DNA from 4 places in the Planococcus sp. SE5232 genome. Region 1 is predicted to be linked to each of the others. Evidence: riboswitches for the same ligand, from Rfam matches in the RefSeq annotation. Region 1 holds a riboswitch; each other region holds the start of a gene.
The links. Region 1 has a riboswitch for S-adenosylmethionine ahead of ACRC6Q_RS01835 (sulfite oxidase-like oxidoreductase). Riboswitches for the same ligand answer to the same signal wherever they lie in the genome.
Positions count from the first base shown of each region.

Region 2: linked by a shared signal. The riboswitch ahead of ACRC6Q_RS00285 (transporter substrate-binding domain-containing protein) and the one ahead of ACRC6Q_RS01835 (sulfite oxidase-like oxidoreductase) in region 1 are both predicted to bind S-adenosylmethionine.
Region 3: linked by a shared signal. The riboswitch ahead of ACRC6Q_RS02490 (methionine ABC transporter ATP-binding protein) and the one ahead of ACRC6Q_RS01835 (sulfite oxidase-like oxidoreductase) in region 1 are both predicted to bind S-adenosylmethionine.
Region 4: linked by a shared signal. The riboswitch ahead of ACRC6Q_RS03465 (methionine ABC transporter ATP-binding protein) and the one ahead of ACRC6Q_RS01835 (sulfite oxidase-like oxidoreductase) in region 1 are both predicted to bind S-adenosylmethionine.

Region 1 is NZ_JBOGCP010000001.1:392,854-397,065, forward strand. It holds gene ACRC6Q_RS01825 (hypothetical protein) at 42-290, shown strand; gene ACRC6Q_RS01830 (hypothetical protein) at 902-1,183, shown strand; gene ACRC6Q_RS01835 (sulfite oxidase-like oxidoreductase) at 1,393-2,055, opposite strand; SAM riboswitch class I at 2,137-2,248, opposite strand; gene modA (molybdate ABC transporter substrate-binding protein) at 2,475-3,248, shown strand; gene modB (molybdate ABC transporter permease subunit) at 3,245-3,928, shown strand; gene ACRC6Q_RS01850 (ATP-binding cassette domain-containing protein) at 3,933-4,212, shown strand, end outside.
Region 2 is NZ_JBOGCP010000001.1:58,057-62,268, reverse strand. It holds gene mmuM (homocysteine S-methyltransferase) at 1-150, opposite strand, end outside; gene ACRC6Q_RS00295 (amino acid ABC transporter ATP-binding protein) at 193-933, opposite strand; gene ACRC6Q_RS00290 (amino acid ABC transporter permease) at 930-1,652, opposite strand; gene ACRC6Q_RS00285 (transporter substrate-binding domain-containing protein) at 1,674-2,489, opposite strand; SAM riboswitch class I at 2,758-2,862, opposite strand; gene solA (N-methyl-L-tryptophan oxidase) at 3,178-4,212, shown strand, end outside.
Region 3 is NZ_JBOGCP010000001.1:528,234-532,445, forward strand. It holds gene ACRC6Q_RS02480 (pyridoxal phosphate-dependent aminotransferase) at 302-1,465, opposite strand; gene ACRC6Q_RS02485 (carbon-nitrogen family hydrolase) at 1,552-2,340, shown strand; SAM riboswitch class I at 2,392-2,496, shown strand; gene ACRC6Q_RS02490 (methionine ABC transporter ATP-binding protein) at 2,565-3,578, shown strand; gene ACRC6Q_RS02495 (methionine ABC transporter permease) at 3,568-4,212, shown strand, end outside.
Region 4 is NZ_JBOGCP010000001.1:719,847-724,058, forward strand. It holds gene ACRC6Q_RS03455 (MetQ/NlpA family ABC transporter substrate-binding protein) at 1-719, opposite strand, end outside; gene ACRC6Q_RS03460 (methionine ABC transporter permease) at 759-1,409, opposite strand; gene ACRC6Q_RS03465 (methionine ABC transporter ATP-binding protein) at 1,399-2,430, opposite strand; SAM riboswitch class I at 2,569-2,684, opposite strand; gene ACRC6Q_RS03470 (glycerol-3-phosphate acyltransferase) at 2,806-3,450, opposite strand; SAM riboswitch class I at 3,583-3,699, shown strand; gene ACRC6Q_RS03475 (O-acetylhomoserine aminocarboxypropyltransferase/cysteine synthase family protein) at 3,799-4,212, shown strand, end outside.

The sequences.
Region 1 (4,212 bases):
TGTAGAGTAGACTTATAAAAATAAATTGGAGGGGGAATAAAATGAACAAATTTGGTTTGTTATCTCTACTGATGTTTGTTGTTAGTCTCGTTGCATTCTTTACAATGAGAGGACCAGATGGAGATATTTATTTAACTATAATAGTATTAAGTACTCTTTCGGTTATTGGTCTGTTATTTGCAGCATTATCTAAACAATTGTTATGGATGGTTTTAGGTAGTGGAGTGAATTTTATTGCATTGATATTCGCCTTTCTACTTTTATTTGCAATGGGAATAAGTGAGCCTTAAAAACTCAGATGAAACAAATCAAAAACTACCTTTACACAACTTAAAATTCAAAGCATTTGAAGAGTGTAATGTATCAAGAATATTAAGTATTTGAATGTAACAAAAGTGCAGTAAGTGAAAAAATTGAGGGGTGAATTATATGGAAAGTGCTTTTCTATTCATCGGTATATACCTCATCCCAGTTTTGAGTATTATTTTTTGCCTTAACCTTGTGGCCATAATCAAAAAGGTAAAAAGGGATGAGAAAACAATAGTTAATACAATTTGGCTCACAACATCATTTGTGTTCATTACATGGAGTATCGCCATTATAGCTTCTGTGGGAGTCTAATAAAATTACTAGATCTGAATATAACTTAATATGAATTAAGTTATATTCAGATTTATCGTTTGCGAATACTTGAGAAAGATTAATTCAATAAAAATAATGGTTTTTAATAGATATCGGAATACTTAAAAAATAAGATGAACTAAATGTATTTATTTAGTACATTAGGAATGAGACTTCTGAAAAAAATTTCTGCTTTTAGAAAATTTCATAAGCTAGATCCTAAATCAGAACTGTTGGTCGGTATATTTTTTCAGGCAAATTATATGAAGAGGAGAATATTATGAAAAGGTTATCTTTAGGATTATTAATTTTTATTTTTATAGTAAGTTTCTTTGTTGTGCAAAATAACATCGAACTTGCTATGAATGTGACTGGAATACTAGGGCTCGTAGGCATCTTAATCGGGGGCTTTTTGAAAACAGGTTTCATTAGCTCTAATGCACCTGTTATCGGGAATTTGGCCATTATAAAATTAGATGAAACACTCAACTTATCAAATACTGTCTTACTGATAGCTTTGCCTAATTTTCTCGGGTCCATCTTATTGTATTTTTTGAAATAAGCTATGAATTTTACAGATAACGAGTTTACATCTGAGGGATTATCGGAAGCAGCAATAGATTCTACATATAATTCAAAGAACCCAACAACCTTCGCATAAAAGGTTGCTGGGTTCTTTAAAATAATACGCAAAATAAAGTTTAAGTTGATGCAAATTATCTCTTAAAGTGACAGTTCAGTTGTCCTGGAATCATAAGACTATAACTGGACTCAGTCAAAATCCTTTTTCTCCCATTCATCCTCTGGAATCTCCAGATCTTCACCTGAAAAACGCTCTTCCTGAAACGGATCGCCGTTCATGTGGAAGCCGTTCTGCTCCCAGAAGCCAGGTTGGTTTTCATCGATGAATTCGATGCCGCGGACCCATTTGACACTTTTCCAGAAATACAGATGAGGCACCACGAAGCGCAGCGGATAACCGTGTTTGGCTGTCAGTGGTTCGCCGTCAAGTGAATGGGCAAGCAGCACATCTTCCCGGTCGAGGTCGGACAGGGCAAGATTGGTGGTGTAATCATTGTCACCATGAAGCATCACATAACCGCTTTTCGGTGTTACGCCCAATTCTTTCATCAGATCGATAAAGCGGACACCTGTAAATGTATTATCGAAGCGGGACCAGCGTGTGACACAGTGGATGTCGCGGGTAATCGTTGTTTGTGGCAACTTCAATAAGTCGTCGTAATGCAGTGTAACTTCCTTGTCGACCTGGCCAAAGATCTTCAAGGTCCAGGTGGCCATATCATAGACCGGCACTTCGCCTTCGTGCAGGACCGGAAAGCGCTCGGTCAGCACTTGGCCAGGTGGCAGGCGTTCAGCCAGTGCGGGATCCACTACGGGTACCCGTGTTTTTTTGATTCGTTCGGCTTTGCTCAACTTCATAGATATCACTCCTTAAAATAAAAAAAATCTTCCGCTGAAAAAGGGAAGAGTGGTTATCTGCTCGTGAAATTCTCTTCCTCATCTTTCAGAACATCGTGCTTCTGCTGGATTTGGCACCATTCCAGTTACGTTAACTGGCGGTTGCCGGGCGTCGTAGGGCCATTCCCTCTGCCTCTCTTGATAAGGATGTAGCATATTTAATTTTTTGTTGAATTTGTTCAGCTTTCATCAGTGAAGAGTGAAAAAGTCTTTACTGATTGAAGTTTCTCTTTATTTTACTCAAATGCTCTGTTTCTTACAAGATTATTCGCAAAATTATTTAGCTTCTCTTCAGCTGGCGTTATACTGAAGGTACGTGGAGAATTTACCGGAACCGGTGAGCTGCATTTCAAACGAATAAGGGGTCTTTATTAATGAAAAAAATGATAACTATTATAAGCATAGCCATCCTGCTGAGCGCCTGCAGCAATACATCGGCTGGCAACGACAGTGAGCTGTTGGTTTCGGCAGCCTCAAGCCTGACGGAAGTGATGAAAAAGATGGAAGAGGAATTTCAACAGGTGGAACCGGATATTGACTTATCCTTCAATTACGGATCATCCAGCAAGCTGAGAAGCCAAATCGAGCAAGGGGCACCTGCAGATTTGTTTTTATCGGCCAGCATGAAGGATATGGACCTGCTCGAATCGCAGCAGCTCATAGACGCTGCAAGCATCAGTCCATTTGCTGAAAATCGGCTGGTTCTGGCTTCTTTGGAAGAGTTCCCGGAATCGGTGGATTTTGAGGAAGTAGTGATGGATGCAGAAGAAACCATTGCCGTTGGAGAGCCTGACAGCGTGCCGGTTGGAGCGTATACAAGGCAGGCATTGGAAAGCCAAGGGTTATGGCAGCCGCTTGAAGGGCGTCTAATCTATTCCAAAGACGCAAGGCAAGTGGTGACTTACGTAGAAAGCGGGAATGCAGGTCTTGGCATCATCTATTCTTCCGATGCCGTTATTTCCCGGGAAATAACAGCGACGCTCGAGCTGCCCGGACAGATAGATCCTGTCGTCTACCCTGGAGCCGTTGTAACCGCGTCAGAGAATCAGCAGGCTGCTGCAGCTTTTCTGGATTTTGTCACGGGTCCAACAGGCCAGGCCATTTTTAAGGACTACGGCTTTTTGCCGGGAGATGGAAAAGCGCCATGACGCCATATGATTTGTCTCCACTTTGGTTATCGCTGAGAGTCGCGGTCATTTCCACATTATTTGTATTTCTGGCCAGCCTGGCGCTTGCCCGCTTGATGAACAGGCGTGATTTTTTTGGGAAAAGCTTCGTGGAAGCCCTGATTCTGCTGCCTTTGGTTTTGCCGCCGACGGTTATCGGCTTCGGCTTGATCGTTTTATTCGGCGTCAATGGTCCACTCGGCATCCTCTTGGAGCAGTGGTTTGGATTTCGTGTCGTCTTTACTTGGATCGGCGCAGCCATTGCGTCTTTTGTGGTGTCTTTGCCGCTGATGTATCAAAGCGTTCTGGCCGCTTTTGAAAAAGTGGATCCGCGTTGGGAAAACGTGGCGCGGACGATGGGCGTGTCCGAATGGCGGATTTTCCGGACCATCACATTTCCACTTGCCTGGTCGGGTATTCTGGCGGGATTAATCCTGGCGTTTGCACGGGGTATCGGTGAATTCGGGGCCACTTTGATGATTGCCGGCTACATCCCGGGCGTTACGGAAACGGTGCCGCTCGCGATTTACTTCGCCTATGAAGCAGGCGATATGGAAAAAGCCCTGTTTTGGGTGCTGATCATTTCCTCGCTTGGAGTCGCCGCCATCGCCTGGGTCAACTACTGGCGCAAAAAAAACGCAATACGAATCGGCAGGGAGTGAGCAGATGCTTAAAGTGGATGTTCAAAAGCAATTGGATCATTTTAACTTGGATATGGAGTTTGAACTGGGGCAGGAAATTCTGGCACTTGTGGGGTCTTCCGGTTCGGGCAAAACCACGTTGCTGAACTGCTTGGCGGGAATTGTCCATCCGGATGCAGGGGAAATTTCATTGAACGGCCGGAATTTTTACAGGGAAGGGCAGAAGCCGCTTAAAATCCAAAAAAGGAAAGTGGGCTATTTGTTTCAGGATTACGCGCTGTTCCCGCATCTGACTGCGGAACAGA
Region 2 (4,212 bases), 330 kb from region 1:
TTTCTTGATCAATTCCGGGTTTTCCATCAAGACTTTTGCCGACCATAAGCGGTCATTTAAATTGCAGCCGTAATTCTCAAGCTCTGTGGCCATCGCGCCGTCAAGAATGACAATTGGGAAGCGGTTCAAAATTTGTTCGATCGGGTTCACGCTAATTCATCCTTTCCAAATCCAAGCTCTTTTTGCGATTTATTAATTGTTCCGGGTGGCTTTGCCTAAAAATTGCTTTGTTCTTTCCATTTTTGCGTTAGTAAAAAGCTGATCCGCAGTGCCTTCTTCGATGATGACACCGTCTTCCATGAAAATGACACGATCCGAGATTTCACGCGCAAAGTTAAGCTCATGGGTAACGATAAACATCGTTTTGCCTGTGTCTGCCACACTTCTGATTGTCGCCAAAACTTCATCAACCAGCTCTGGGTCCAGAGAAGACGTCGGTTCATCAAACAATAACACTTCCGGATTGAGTGCAAGTGCCCGAGCAATGCCCACCCGTTGCTGCTGGCCACCCGATAGTTGTACCGGATAATGGCTTAGCTTATTCGACAAGCCCACCCGTTCGAGAATTTCCAAGCTCTTCTTTTTCGCTTCGTCTTTCTTCAGTTGCTTGACACTGGTTAACCCGATCATTACATTTTGCAGCACGGTTAAGTTTTTAAACAGATTGTATTGCTGAAAAACCATTCCTGTCGACGTTCTCAAAGCAAAGATATCCGACTTGCTGGCTGATTCAACGTCCACTCGGTTGCCGCCGATTTCCACTATTCCGCTGGTCGGCTGCTCCAGGAAATTGATGCAGCGCAACAGTGTCGACTTGCCTGAGCCGCTTGGTCCCAAAATAGAAACAACCTCGCCTTTATCGACGCTTATATTGATTCCCTTCAGCACATGATGGCTGTCGTAATATTTATGGATATTTTCCAATTTAATCATGAGGCAATCCCTCTTTCATATCTGCGAGCCCGCTTCTCGATTTTCACCAGCAACCGCTCTACTATTATGCAAAGGATCCAGTAGACGATGGATACCGCAATGTATACTTCAAAAAATGCCAAACCGCGGGACCCAAGAATTTTGGCTTGCCCCATAATGTCCACGACGCCAATGATGAAAACCAGCGACGTGTCTTTGATCGTGCTGATGAACATATTTCCCAGGTTCGGGATTGCGACTGCCAACGCCTGCGGGAAAATGATTTGAAGCATCATTTGTGTAGGCTTCATCCCGATTGCTTTTGCAGCTTCAAATTGTCCCCGATCAACCGATTCGATCGCTGACCGGATCGTCTCGGACAAATAAGCGCCCAGATTAATGGAAAAAGCCAGTAGCGCATATACTTCGGGCGGTATACTGTTGACGTCGGCGGACTGAAGCCAGCCATATTCAATCTGTAAATAATAGATGATCTTCGGTATTCCATAAAACACCAAATAGATTTGGACCAGTAAAGGCGTTCCTCTGACAAAAGAGATGTATATCGATGAAACCACACTTAATACCGGAACCTTGTATATTTTGATCAATGCGGTGAAAACCCCGATAACTAAACTCAAAATCAATGAGCCGACAGCTATCCCGATGGTAATCGGGAGCCGTGAAATAATAGCAGGAAAACTTTCGATTAAAAATTGTATATCCAGTAGATTTTCCATTTTCTCTTTCCTTCCACAGACCTATTCAGGGATATATTCTCCGCCAGTCCACTTGATCGACAGGTCCGTTAAGGTACCGTCTTCTTTAAGTTCTTTCAGGATGGGATCGATTAAGGATTTTAATTTTTCGCCCTCTTCTCCATTTTTCAACACAATTCCCATGTCATCATTGACCAAAGGCTGCCCCACAATTTCTACTCCTAAATTGTTTTTTTCCAACACCGCATTCATCATAATCGGATCATTCACGTAGGCATCGACACGGCCATTTTGCACGTCCTGCAAAATTTCCGAAGGGTTTCCACTTTCGCTGTATTTCAACTCAATGGGCGTATCTGCTGTTTCGTTATACTCCTCCAGCAACAGCGTATAAGAATCCCCCGCTAAAGCGCCAACCGCCTTTCCTTCTAAATCCTCTACAGTCCGGATGTCTTCTCTTCCGGTTTTCACCGCAATGACTGTTTCTGCTGCAAAATAAGATTCATCGGTGAACAAGTACTTTTCCTGGCGTTCAGGTGTTTTTGCTACTTGGTCTGCGATTGCCTGAACCTTATTGGATTCGAGTGCAAGAAACATGCTATCCCACGGAACGGCGACAAACTCGAATGTATAGCCATCCAATTTTTCATCGATCGCTTTCACCATCTCGACGTCATACCCTGTCAATTCATTAGTGTCATCCGCAAAAGCAAATGGCGGATAATCATTTTGCGTTCCTACCACAACCACTTGATCGCCCGTTGCACTTGTCGCTTCCTCCGACGAACACCCACTTAACGCCCCGATTACACCCAGTGATAAAAACAGGGATCCCAATACATAATGTTTTCTTTTCATTTTCATGCTCCTTTTTTAGGCAACAAGCCGTAAGTCAATTTGATGGGGAAAGGCAAAAGCCAATTTTTCTTGCTATGTAAGCTAAATGTAAAGACATTACTGCCGGCAAAGGACTAGTTGCTTATCCATACATGGGGTCATCCTTTTTCTTTTGCATATTTCCAAGTCACCGAAAACCTCCTTTTTCTACTTTTCAAGAAAATCATTTTTGCAATCGCCCTTTGGAAACAAAAAAACCTCTTCCAATAGGAAAGAGGTTTCAGCCAAATTCTTATCTCTCAGAATAAAACACTCTGCAGGAATTAGCACCTCTCATAAAAATGATGGTTGCTGGACTTCACAGGGCCTGTCCCTCAGTCTCTCTTGATAAGTTATTTAATTTTTTTTTCATATTAACGATAGTATTTGACATTGGCTCTCATGTCAAATACATTTTTATTCTATTTCGAATTTACTCAAAATTTTTTTGCACAAAATTGGCGTTTATACCCAACGAATGGAGCTCCATTGCAGAGTGTCCACCAGTTTCTGAGTTCCCGTTGAAATAATTCAAGGCGTATAGCGCATAATGGACGATTGACAATCCCTCACATCTTTCATACCATCTAGTAATAATTCACCCTTGCTTTTTTACAGGAGAGCGTCGTTTTAAAACCACTTTACTAGCAAAGAAGATTGGAGCGAGAAAATGACCAAAAAAGCTATTTATGATGTCGCAATAATTGGAGCTGGAACAATGGGAATGGCTGCCGGCGCTTTTTTGGCACAGCAAAACGTGAAAACTGTTTTGATCGATGCCTTTGATCCTCCGCATATCCATGGCAGCCATCATGGCGATACCCGCTTGATCCGCCATGCTTACGGCGAAGGGAGGCAATACGTTACATTAGTAAAACGTGCGCAGCAATTGTGGGAGGAACTGGAGCAGCAAACCGGCTTCAACATCTTTGAAAAAACCGGGGTCGTCGGCCTTGGCCCGCAGGATTCGCCCTTCCTGCAGGAGACAATTGCGGCTGCTCATAAGTATAACCTTCCGTTAGAGATGCTGACCGGCAAGGAAATCAACGAAAGATGGCCGGGATTTTCTGTACCTGACCATTTCATCGGCTGCTTTGAATCAGAATCAGGAATCCTCTACAGCGAGAATGCCATTCGGGCATACAAAAAAATGGCTATTACACACGGAGCACAGCTGGTTGCCCATACACCCGTTCAACACATCGATCTTCACGACGAACAAGGTGTAAAAATCACGACCGAACATATGACGTTTCATGCCAAGAAAGTAATCGTCACGGCGGGAGCGTGGGCAGCCAACCTGTTGCCGGATTTGAAGCTGCCGATCCAGCCGATCCGTAAAGCTGTGGCTTGGTTCGAAGCGCCTTCCAAATTATATGACGCAGTTAACTTTCCAGCTTTTTTTGTAGAAGACCAAGATAAAAAGTTCTATGGTTTCCCCAGTTTGAATGGAGCGGGCCTTAAAATCGGAAGGTCGGATGGCGGACAGCCGATCGACCCGAATCTGCAGACCCAGAACTTTGGAGCACACGAATCAGATGAAGGCGACTTGAGGCAGGGTCTTGAGCTTTACCTCCCCCGTGCAAACGGCAAACTAAAGCAAGGAAAAACATGTTTATATACCCTTTCGGCTGACAATGATTTTATCGTCGATTTCCATCCCGAAGATCCTCGTGTCATTTTCGCCTGCGGGTTTTCCGGCCAT
Region 3 (4,212 bases), 140 kb from region 1:
TTCACGAACGAAGCAACAAAGCGATAAAGGAGAACATCTTTGCCCTTCACCGACTTTCATTCTTCTAAGCGTCATTAAACAACTAACCAGGATATGGAACAAACCAGCGGAGACTCCCGCGGGATAGCGATGTGCCGAAATCCACTCGGGCGTTTAGCCCGAGTTAGTTCGGCGCAAGCCCGTAGGAACGCGGAGCTGGTTTGTGGAATATCCATAGTAGATTTTTTTCTGTTATAAATTATTTGTTCAACTTGCATCAAAAAAGACAGCTGCCCGAAAAAAGGGAAGCTGTCTTTTTGAGTTAAAATAGGTTCAATTTTTCAATGCGGTTTATCGCTTCGGTGATACGGGTTTCATCAACCAATAATCCAACGCGGACAAATCCTTCTCCGCCAGCACCGAACCCGCTACCTGCAGCAACTGAAATATCCGCTTTTTCAAGTAGGAAATCAGCGAACTCGACACTGGTAAAGCCTTCTGGAACCGGCAGCCAGGCGAAAAAAGAGCCTTGAGGCGCTTCGATTTCCCAGCCGATGCGCGAACATTCCTTGACCAGGACATCGCGGCGTTTTTCATAGAGAGCCACTAAGTCATCCACACATTGCTGATCAGCACTTAAAGCTTTGGCGGCAGCCAACTGGACGGCGGGAAACAGACCGGCGAATAGATGGTCCTGGATCAGGTTCAGGGCTTCGATCATTTTCGAATGTCCGACAGCAAATCCAATGCGCCAGCCGGCCATATTGTACGTTTTAGATAAAGTATACATCTCGATGCCGACTTCTTTGGCCCCTTCGGATTGCAGGAAGCTCACCGGTTTCTTTCCTTCGAAACCAACTGCGCCATAAGCGAAATCATGGACGACGGCAATGCCGTTGTCTTTTGCAAAAGCGACAGTCTCATCAAAGAAGTCTTTATTGGCCACTGCGCCTGTCGGATTGTTCGGGTAGTTCAAATACATCAGCTTAGCTTGCGAGCGAACAGATTCAGGCACTTCACCGTAATCCGGTAAATAGCCATTTTCTGGATTGAGCCGCATCAGTTTATAGTCGATATCGGCGAGTGGAGCCCCGGACAGGTAATCCGGATAGCCAGGGTCCGGCAGCAGCAGGAGATCCTGTGGATTCAACAAGGCCAGTGGCAATTCGACAAGCCCGACTTTTGTTCCAGCCAGAATGGCTACTTCAAGGTCAGGGTCGATGTCCACGCCGTATTCGCGTTTGTAGAAATCCACTGCAGCCTGGCGCAGCTCGGAAATGCCGCGAAAAGGGGAATACTTATGTGTTTTTGGATCAGCCGCTGCGGTTTGCAGTGCCTTGATGATATGGTCGGGCGTCGGCTGGTCAGGATTGCCCTGGCCAAGGTTGATGACGTCGCGTCCTTCGGCGATGGCTTTACTCGTTTTAGCAACCAATGAAGTAAAAAATTGTGTAGGCAGGTTTTGCAGGCGATTTGAAAATTCCATATAATTCTCCTTGTTTTCGAAATAATTGCACATCTACCCCAAATCTTATAGAGTTGTAGGTAACTTGTCTAGTGGAGGAGAAACATATGAAAATTGCATGCGTTCAGATGGATATCGCTTTTGGAGAACCGGAACTGAATTATCAGCGGGTCATGGACTATTTGAAGGAAGCGGCCGGAGGTGGAGCGGAAACGATTGTCCTGCCCGAAATGTGGAATACGGGATACGCATTGACAGAGCTTGATACACTTGCAGACAGCACGAACCGGACCGTGGAGTTGCTGAAGAGTTTTGCGAAAGAACACAAGGTCAATATTGTCGGTGGATCTGTTTCGACGAAAAAGAACGGTGGTTTCTATAACACGATGTATGTCGTCGACAAAAATGGAGAGCTTATTTCGGAATATGATAAAGCGCATCGCTTTTGCTTGATGGATGAGCATATCCATCTTGAAGAAGGAGATTCACTGGGTACATTCGAGTTGGAAAATACCGTTTACGGCGGAGTCATTTGCTACGATATCCGTTTCCCTGAATGGATTCGCGCGCAGGCACTGAATGGTGCAAAACTAATTTTTGTATCAGCTGAATGGCCGGAGGCACGAATTGATCATTGGCGCATCCTGCTGCAGGCGCGAGCGATCGAGAACCAATGCTTTATTGTGGCAGTAAACCGCATCGGCAGCGATCCAAACAACGAGTTTGGGGGAAGCACGATGGCAATTGCTCCATGGGGAGAAGTCCGTCTCGACATGAAAAAAGATGAAGGCGTCGCTTATATCGATATCGATTTGGATGAAGTGGAAGAAGTCCGGAAGCGAATACCGGTTTTTGAAGACCGCCGCGATAAATTGTACGAAAAATTCAAAAAGTAGATTGACACTCGTAATTAATGCCTGTAACATAAAATTTAATCAAATAACGTAAACTTATCAAGAGAGACTGAGGGATAGGCCCTATGACGTCCGGCAACCCCCGATTGGGAAGGTGCCAAATCCAACGGAACATGCAAATGTTCTGGAAGATAAGTCGAGAAACTAAAATTTTCGATGTCTCTTTCTTGATGAAAGAGGCATCTTTTTATTGCCGGGAGGACGCTATGATACAGATTGAGAAATTGACGAAGACCTACACAACTAAGCATGGCACAATCACCGGAGTGGACAATGTATCATTGGATATCGGAAAAGGCGAGATTTTCGGGATCGTCGGCTATTCAGGTGCCGGAAAAAGCTCGCTGATCCGATGCATCAACCTGCTGGAACGGCCGACCTCTGGCAGTGTGACGGTAGATGGCAACGATTTAACCCAACTGAACGGAGATCAGCTGAGAAAAGCCCGGTTGAAAATCGGCATGATTTTCCAGCATTTTTATCTGATCAGCCAAAAGACGGTTTACGACAATATCGCTTTTGCGCTTCGCGCAGCAGGAACTCCTGCAAAAAACATTAAAACGCGGGTGGAAGAGCTGCTCGAAATGGTCGGTTTATCCGACAAGCGGGATGTTTATCCGGCACAATTGAGCGGCGGGCAAAAACAACGCGTCGGCATCGCACGGGCACTTGCCAACAATCCGGCCGTTCTGCTGTGCGATGAAGCTACCTCCGCCCTTGACCCGAATACGACTTTATCCATTTTGCGTTTGTTGAAAGACATCAACCGTAAATTGGATATCACGATTGTCCTCATCACGCATGAAATGAATGTCGTCAAGGAAATCTGTGACCGCATGGCCGTCATGCAAGGGGGACGCGTCATCGAAGAAGGCCAGGTATATGATATTTTTGCAGATCCACAAAAGGAATTGACCAAGGAATTCATATCCAGTGTCGTATCGTTCAATGTACCAGAGCATATTTTGAGCGAATTTACAGGCACACTGGTGAAAGTGCTGTTTAAAGGCGGCGTGGCCGGAGAAGGCGTGATTTCCGATATGCTGCAGAATTACCCGGTAAAAGGCAACTTTTTGCACGGAGCGATCGAGTATATTCAGGAACAGCCTCTCGGCATTTTCATCATGGAGTTGAAAGGTACTTCTACCGCCGTCATGGACGCATTGAAGTATATGGAAAGCAGATCAGCAATTGTGGAGGTGATTCCGAATGGGCATTGAATGGGGACGGATTATTGAATTGTGGCCAGAAATACAGACGGCCTTCTTTCAGACATTGACGATGATCGGAATTTCTTTAGCTGTCGCGCTGATTGTTGGGCTGCCACTTGGAATCTTATTATTCATTACAGACCGCGGCCTGTTTCTTGAAAATCGGCCGGTCAATGCGGTGATCGGCTTTATTGTTAACATCGTGCGTTCCATTCCATTCATCATTCTATTGGTGGCACTCATCCCGTTGACGAAATTGATCACAGGAACAACAATCGGCCCGATTGCGGCCAGTGTATCTTTATCGGTTGCTGCCATTCCCTTTTTCGCACGGATTGTGGAAAACTCACTCCGTGAAATTGATAAAGGCGTCATCGAAGCAGCGATTGCAGTGGGTGCAACCCCATGGATGATCATTAAAGACGTTCTTTTGCCTGAAGCGAAAGCGAGCATCATCCAAGGTGTGACATTGACCATCATCAGCTTGGTCGCCTACTCGGCGATGGCTGGTGTGGTAGGTGGCGGAGGCATCGGAGATTTGGCCATCCGCTTCGGCTATTACCGGTACGACAACACCATCATGATCGTCACAGTCGTCATTTTGATTGTGCTGGTCCAATTGATTCAGCAAGCAGGAGATTAT
Region 4 (4,212 bases), 330 kb from region 1:
AGGTAGGCTTCATTATCTGCCTCTTCAGCGTTTGCGGCAATCAAGTTGATATAAGGTTTCGCTGTTTCGCTTTCACGGGCAATCGGATCATCAGTCGGATTCAAGCCAGCATCCACTGCAACGCCGTTGTTGATGACCGAACCGGCAACATCTGGCATAGCGCGCGGCGTATGGCCGGATACCATCGGCATAATTTCAATGTTTTTTGGATTCTCGATAATGTCTTCTGCTGTGCCAGTAAGTCCGGCATCTTCAGAGAGCGTGATCAGTCCGGCTTCATCGAGCAATAGAAGGGCACGCCCCATGTTGGTCGCTTCATTCGGCATTGCGATTTGTGAACCTTCGGGAATTTCATCGATGGATTCATATTTATCGGAATATAAGCCCATCGGTGCAATGACGGTAGAACCAATCGGTACGATATCGATGTCGTGCTCTGTAACAAATTCATCGAAATAAGAAATGGTCTGAAAAGCATTCAAGTCGAGTTCGCCTTCGGCAAGCGCCAAGTTTGGTGCCACATAATCAGAGAACGTTTGGATTTCGAGGTCGATGCCTTCTTTTTCGGCTTTTTCGCCAATATAATCCCAGATGGTTGTATCGGAACCGCTGATGCCAAGTGTCACTTTCGTGTTGCCATCGGAACTGCTGTCGTCTCCGCAGGCTGCCAAAAGTAAGCCAGATAGTGAAAGTAATGCTGTCGCTGTAAGTTTTTTCATGAGTAATTCCTCCAGTTTTTTCTATGTTGTTTTTATTTTTTAGTTACGCCGTACCGTTCTTGACAATACATTTCCAAGGGATTGAACACCCTGCACCAGCACGACAAGAATCGCTACGGTAATGAACATGACGAGCGTATCGAAACGCTGATAGCCGTAAGTGATGGCCAAGTCGCCAAGCCCACCGCCTCCGATGGCGCCTGCCATGGCGGATGCACCGATCAAGCCGACCACTGCTATCGTCAATGCGAGAACCAAAGAGCTTAAAGCCTCGGGAATCAGGAAGCGGAAAATGATCTGCATCGGCGTGGCGCCCATCGCCTGAGCCGCTTCGATAACGCCTTTATCAACTTCCAATAAGGAGTTTTCAATCAGCCGTGCAATGTAGGGCCCGGCGTAAAAGACCAGTGGAACGATGGCGGCTGCGGTTCCGATGGACGTACCGACAATCAGGCGGGTCAATGGAATGATGGCAACCATTAAAATGATGAACGGAACCGAGCGGAAAATATTGATGACGATATTCAACACTTTGGAGACCGGTTCATTTTCCAGCAAATGGCCTTTGCGGGTGACCACCAGCAGGATGCCGAGCGGAAAGCCGATCAAAAGGGAAAAGCCGAATGCTGCGCCGGTCATGTAAATGGTTTCCCATAGAGCTTCTATGATTTGTTCGTAGTTAACTGACATAATTATTGACCTCCTCTATGTGGATATCGCTTTCTCGGATGGAGGACAAAGCCAATTCGATTTCACTGGGCTCGCCGGAAAATTCCACGATCAGGTTGCCATACGGGACGCCCTGCAGCTCAGTGATATTGCCGAACAGCACATTCAAGTCAACTTTGAAATCGCGTGATACTCGGGACATGAACGGTTTGCCGACGGAAGTGCCGGTAAACTGGAGGCGGTAGATGGCATTATCGCTTTCGGCTGCCTGAATTTGTGCCAGCAGCGAATCAGGAAGTTCGTCGTTCATGACGGAGCGGACAAACCGTTTGGTGGTTGGTTGCTGCGGATTCGAGAAAATATCGAAGACGCTGCCTTGCTCGATCACTTTCCCTGCTTCAAGCACAGCCACCTTGTCGCAGATTTCCCGGATGACGCCCATTTCGTGAGTGATGAGCAGAATGGTGATGTTGTATTCTTTATTGATTTTGCGAAGCAAGTCCAAAATCGATTTAGTCGTTTGCGGATCAAGTGCCGAAGTCGCTTCGTCGCATAGCAGAACAGATGGGTTAGTAGCGAGCGCCCGGGCAATGCCGATCCGTTGTTTTTGTCCGCCTGACAGCTGATCGGGGTATTTCTGTGCCTGGTCTGCAAGGCCGACAAAGTCGAGCAGGTCGGTTACCTGTTTTTCAATATCTGCTTTTGGTGTCTTAGCAAGCAAGAGCGGCATAGCGACGTTATGGTAAACCGTTTTTGAATTCAGCAAGTTGAAATGCTGGAAAATCATGCCGATATCTTTTCGGGTGGTGCGGATCTCTTTGCTGGATAAAGTGGATATATCTTTTCCTTGAATCAATACGCGTCCTGCAGAAGGACGTTCGAGCAGATTCACGGTGCGGATCAAAGAACTTTTTCCGGCTCCGCTAAAGCCGATGACTCCAAAAATTTCGCCGGTTTCGACGGTCAGTTCAATGCCGTTCAAGGCATGGATTTCCTGTTTTCCTGATTGATAGGTCTTGGCGACGCCTTCGAATTGAATCATGGTGATTGAACCTCCTCATGCTGTAATGGGTCTTATCAAATCGATGGAGTCTCACATTCTCCTGAGATAATGGACAAAAAAGAGCCCCCTTTTTTCTTATCCATAAGAAAAAAGAAGGCTCCAGTTGAAACCATCTAATTCTCATCTTCCAAATGCGTTAACGGCATTTGCAGGAGTTGGCACAGTTTTTGCGGTTAAACAAATCTGCTGCCGAAACGTCTCAGGGCCTGTCCCTCGGTTTCTCTTGATAAGAAAGTGATGTATGCTATTCGATTCGTGATTCTTACTTTATGGTGAAATAACAAAAATGTCAAGAAGAATTATGATATTTATTTCACAATCTTTTACATGAAAGCAATAATTAGTTTAACTCCTTTACTTTACAGGGGTTGATGGCTTCTTCTTAAAGATGGAGGATACTTTGCTCTCGCTTCCATTCTTTATTCGAATAATGTTTTCGCTATGCTTCCATACCGCCATTGCGAATAAAGCCAAGGCTGTCAGCAATGGCCATGGTCCAACAGCAGGACCGAAAGCAATCATAAAATAAACCGCGTAAAGCACTAGTACGCCAATGACCAAATAATCGGTGGCGAGCGAAACGCCGATGAGCAAGAGCAGTCCGACCAGTCCAAGTTTCCAATCGAGGGCCAGCATGACGCCAATTACAGAAGCCGTGCCTTTGCCGCCATTGAAATTCATATAGAACGGAAAGTTATGGCCGAAAATTACGCCGGCACCTGCGATGAATAGCAAAGTCCAGATCATTTCAGAAGAAAGACTGCTGGAATCCAGCAAAAGGCGTAAGCCTGCAACAGCAGCAAAGCCTTTGGAAATATCGATGAAAGCGACAAGCAAACCATATTTCCATCCCAGTACGATGGCTGCATTGGAAGCCCCGGAATTTTTTACACCTTCTTTTTTGACGTTGACCCCTGATAGAGCCTGAGCTGCAAGAGATCCATGAAAACAGCCGATTACATAGCAAATAATAAATAATAGCAACATCCAGATAAACATGCCAATTCCTCCTCTACCTTAAAAGATAACGTTTGAAACAGAACGAGGTTTCAAAATTTTTTGACTAATGGACTTGACAAATCGCGCTGAAATTTTTATACTTCTCAACAAGATGAAAAACCAAATCAAATACTCTTATCAAGAGTGGCGGAGGGATAGGCCCTGCGATGCCCGGCAACCAACAGACGCACATGTCTGGAAAGGTGCTAATTCCTACAGGATCGAACGACTGATTCTGACAGATGAGAGGAGGAAACTCCGTAATTTACGGCCCTCTTCTTAGCGAAGGGGGCTTTTTGCTGCTTTCTTTGACCGTTATGGATCAATAAAAAACAGGGGGAATGGAAAATGACGAATATGAAACCAGAAACTTTATTATTGCACGGGGGACAACAGCCAGATCCGACAACCGGATCCAGAGGGGTACCGGTTTATAAAACAACTTCCTATGTCTTTAAAGATACACAACATGCGCAGGATCTGTTCGGCTTGAAGGATACCGGCAATATCTACTCGCGCATCATGAATCCCACAGTCGATGTATTTGAACAACGGGTGGCATTATTGGAAGGCGGCACTGCTGCGGTTGCACTATCCTCCGGAATGGCGGCTATTGCATTTTCTGTTTTGAATATTGCAGAAGCTGGAGACGAAATCGTAGCGGACAGCAATCTTTATGGCGGTACGTACAATTTATTTGCCAACACATTGCCGCGTTATGGCATCAAGACAATATTTGTCGATGCGACAAACCCTGAAAAC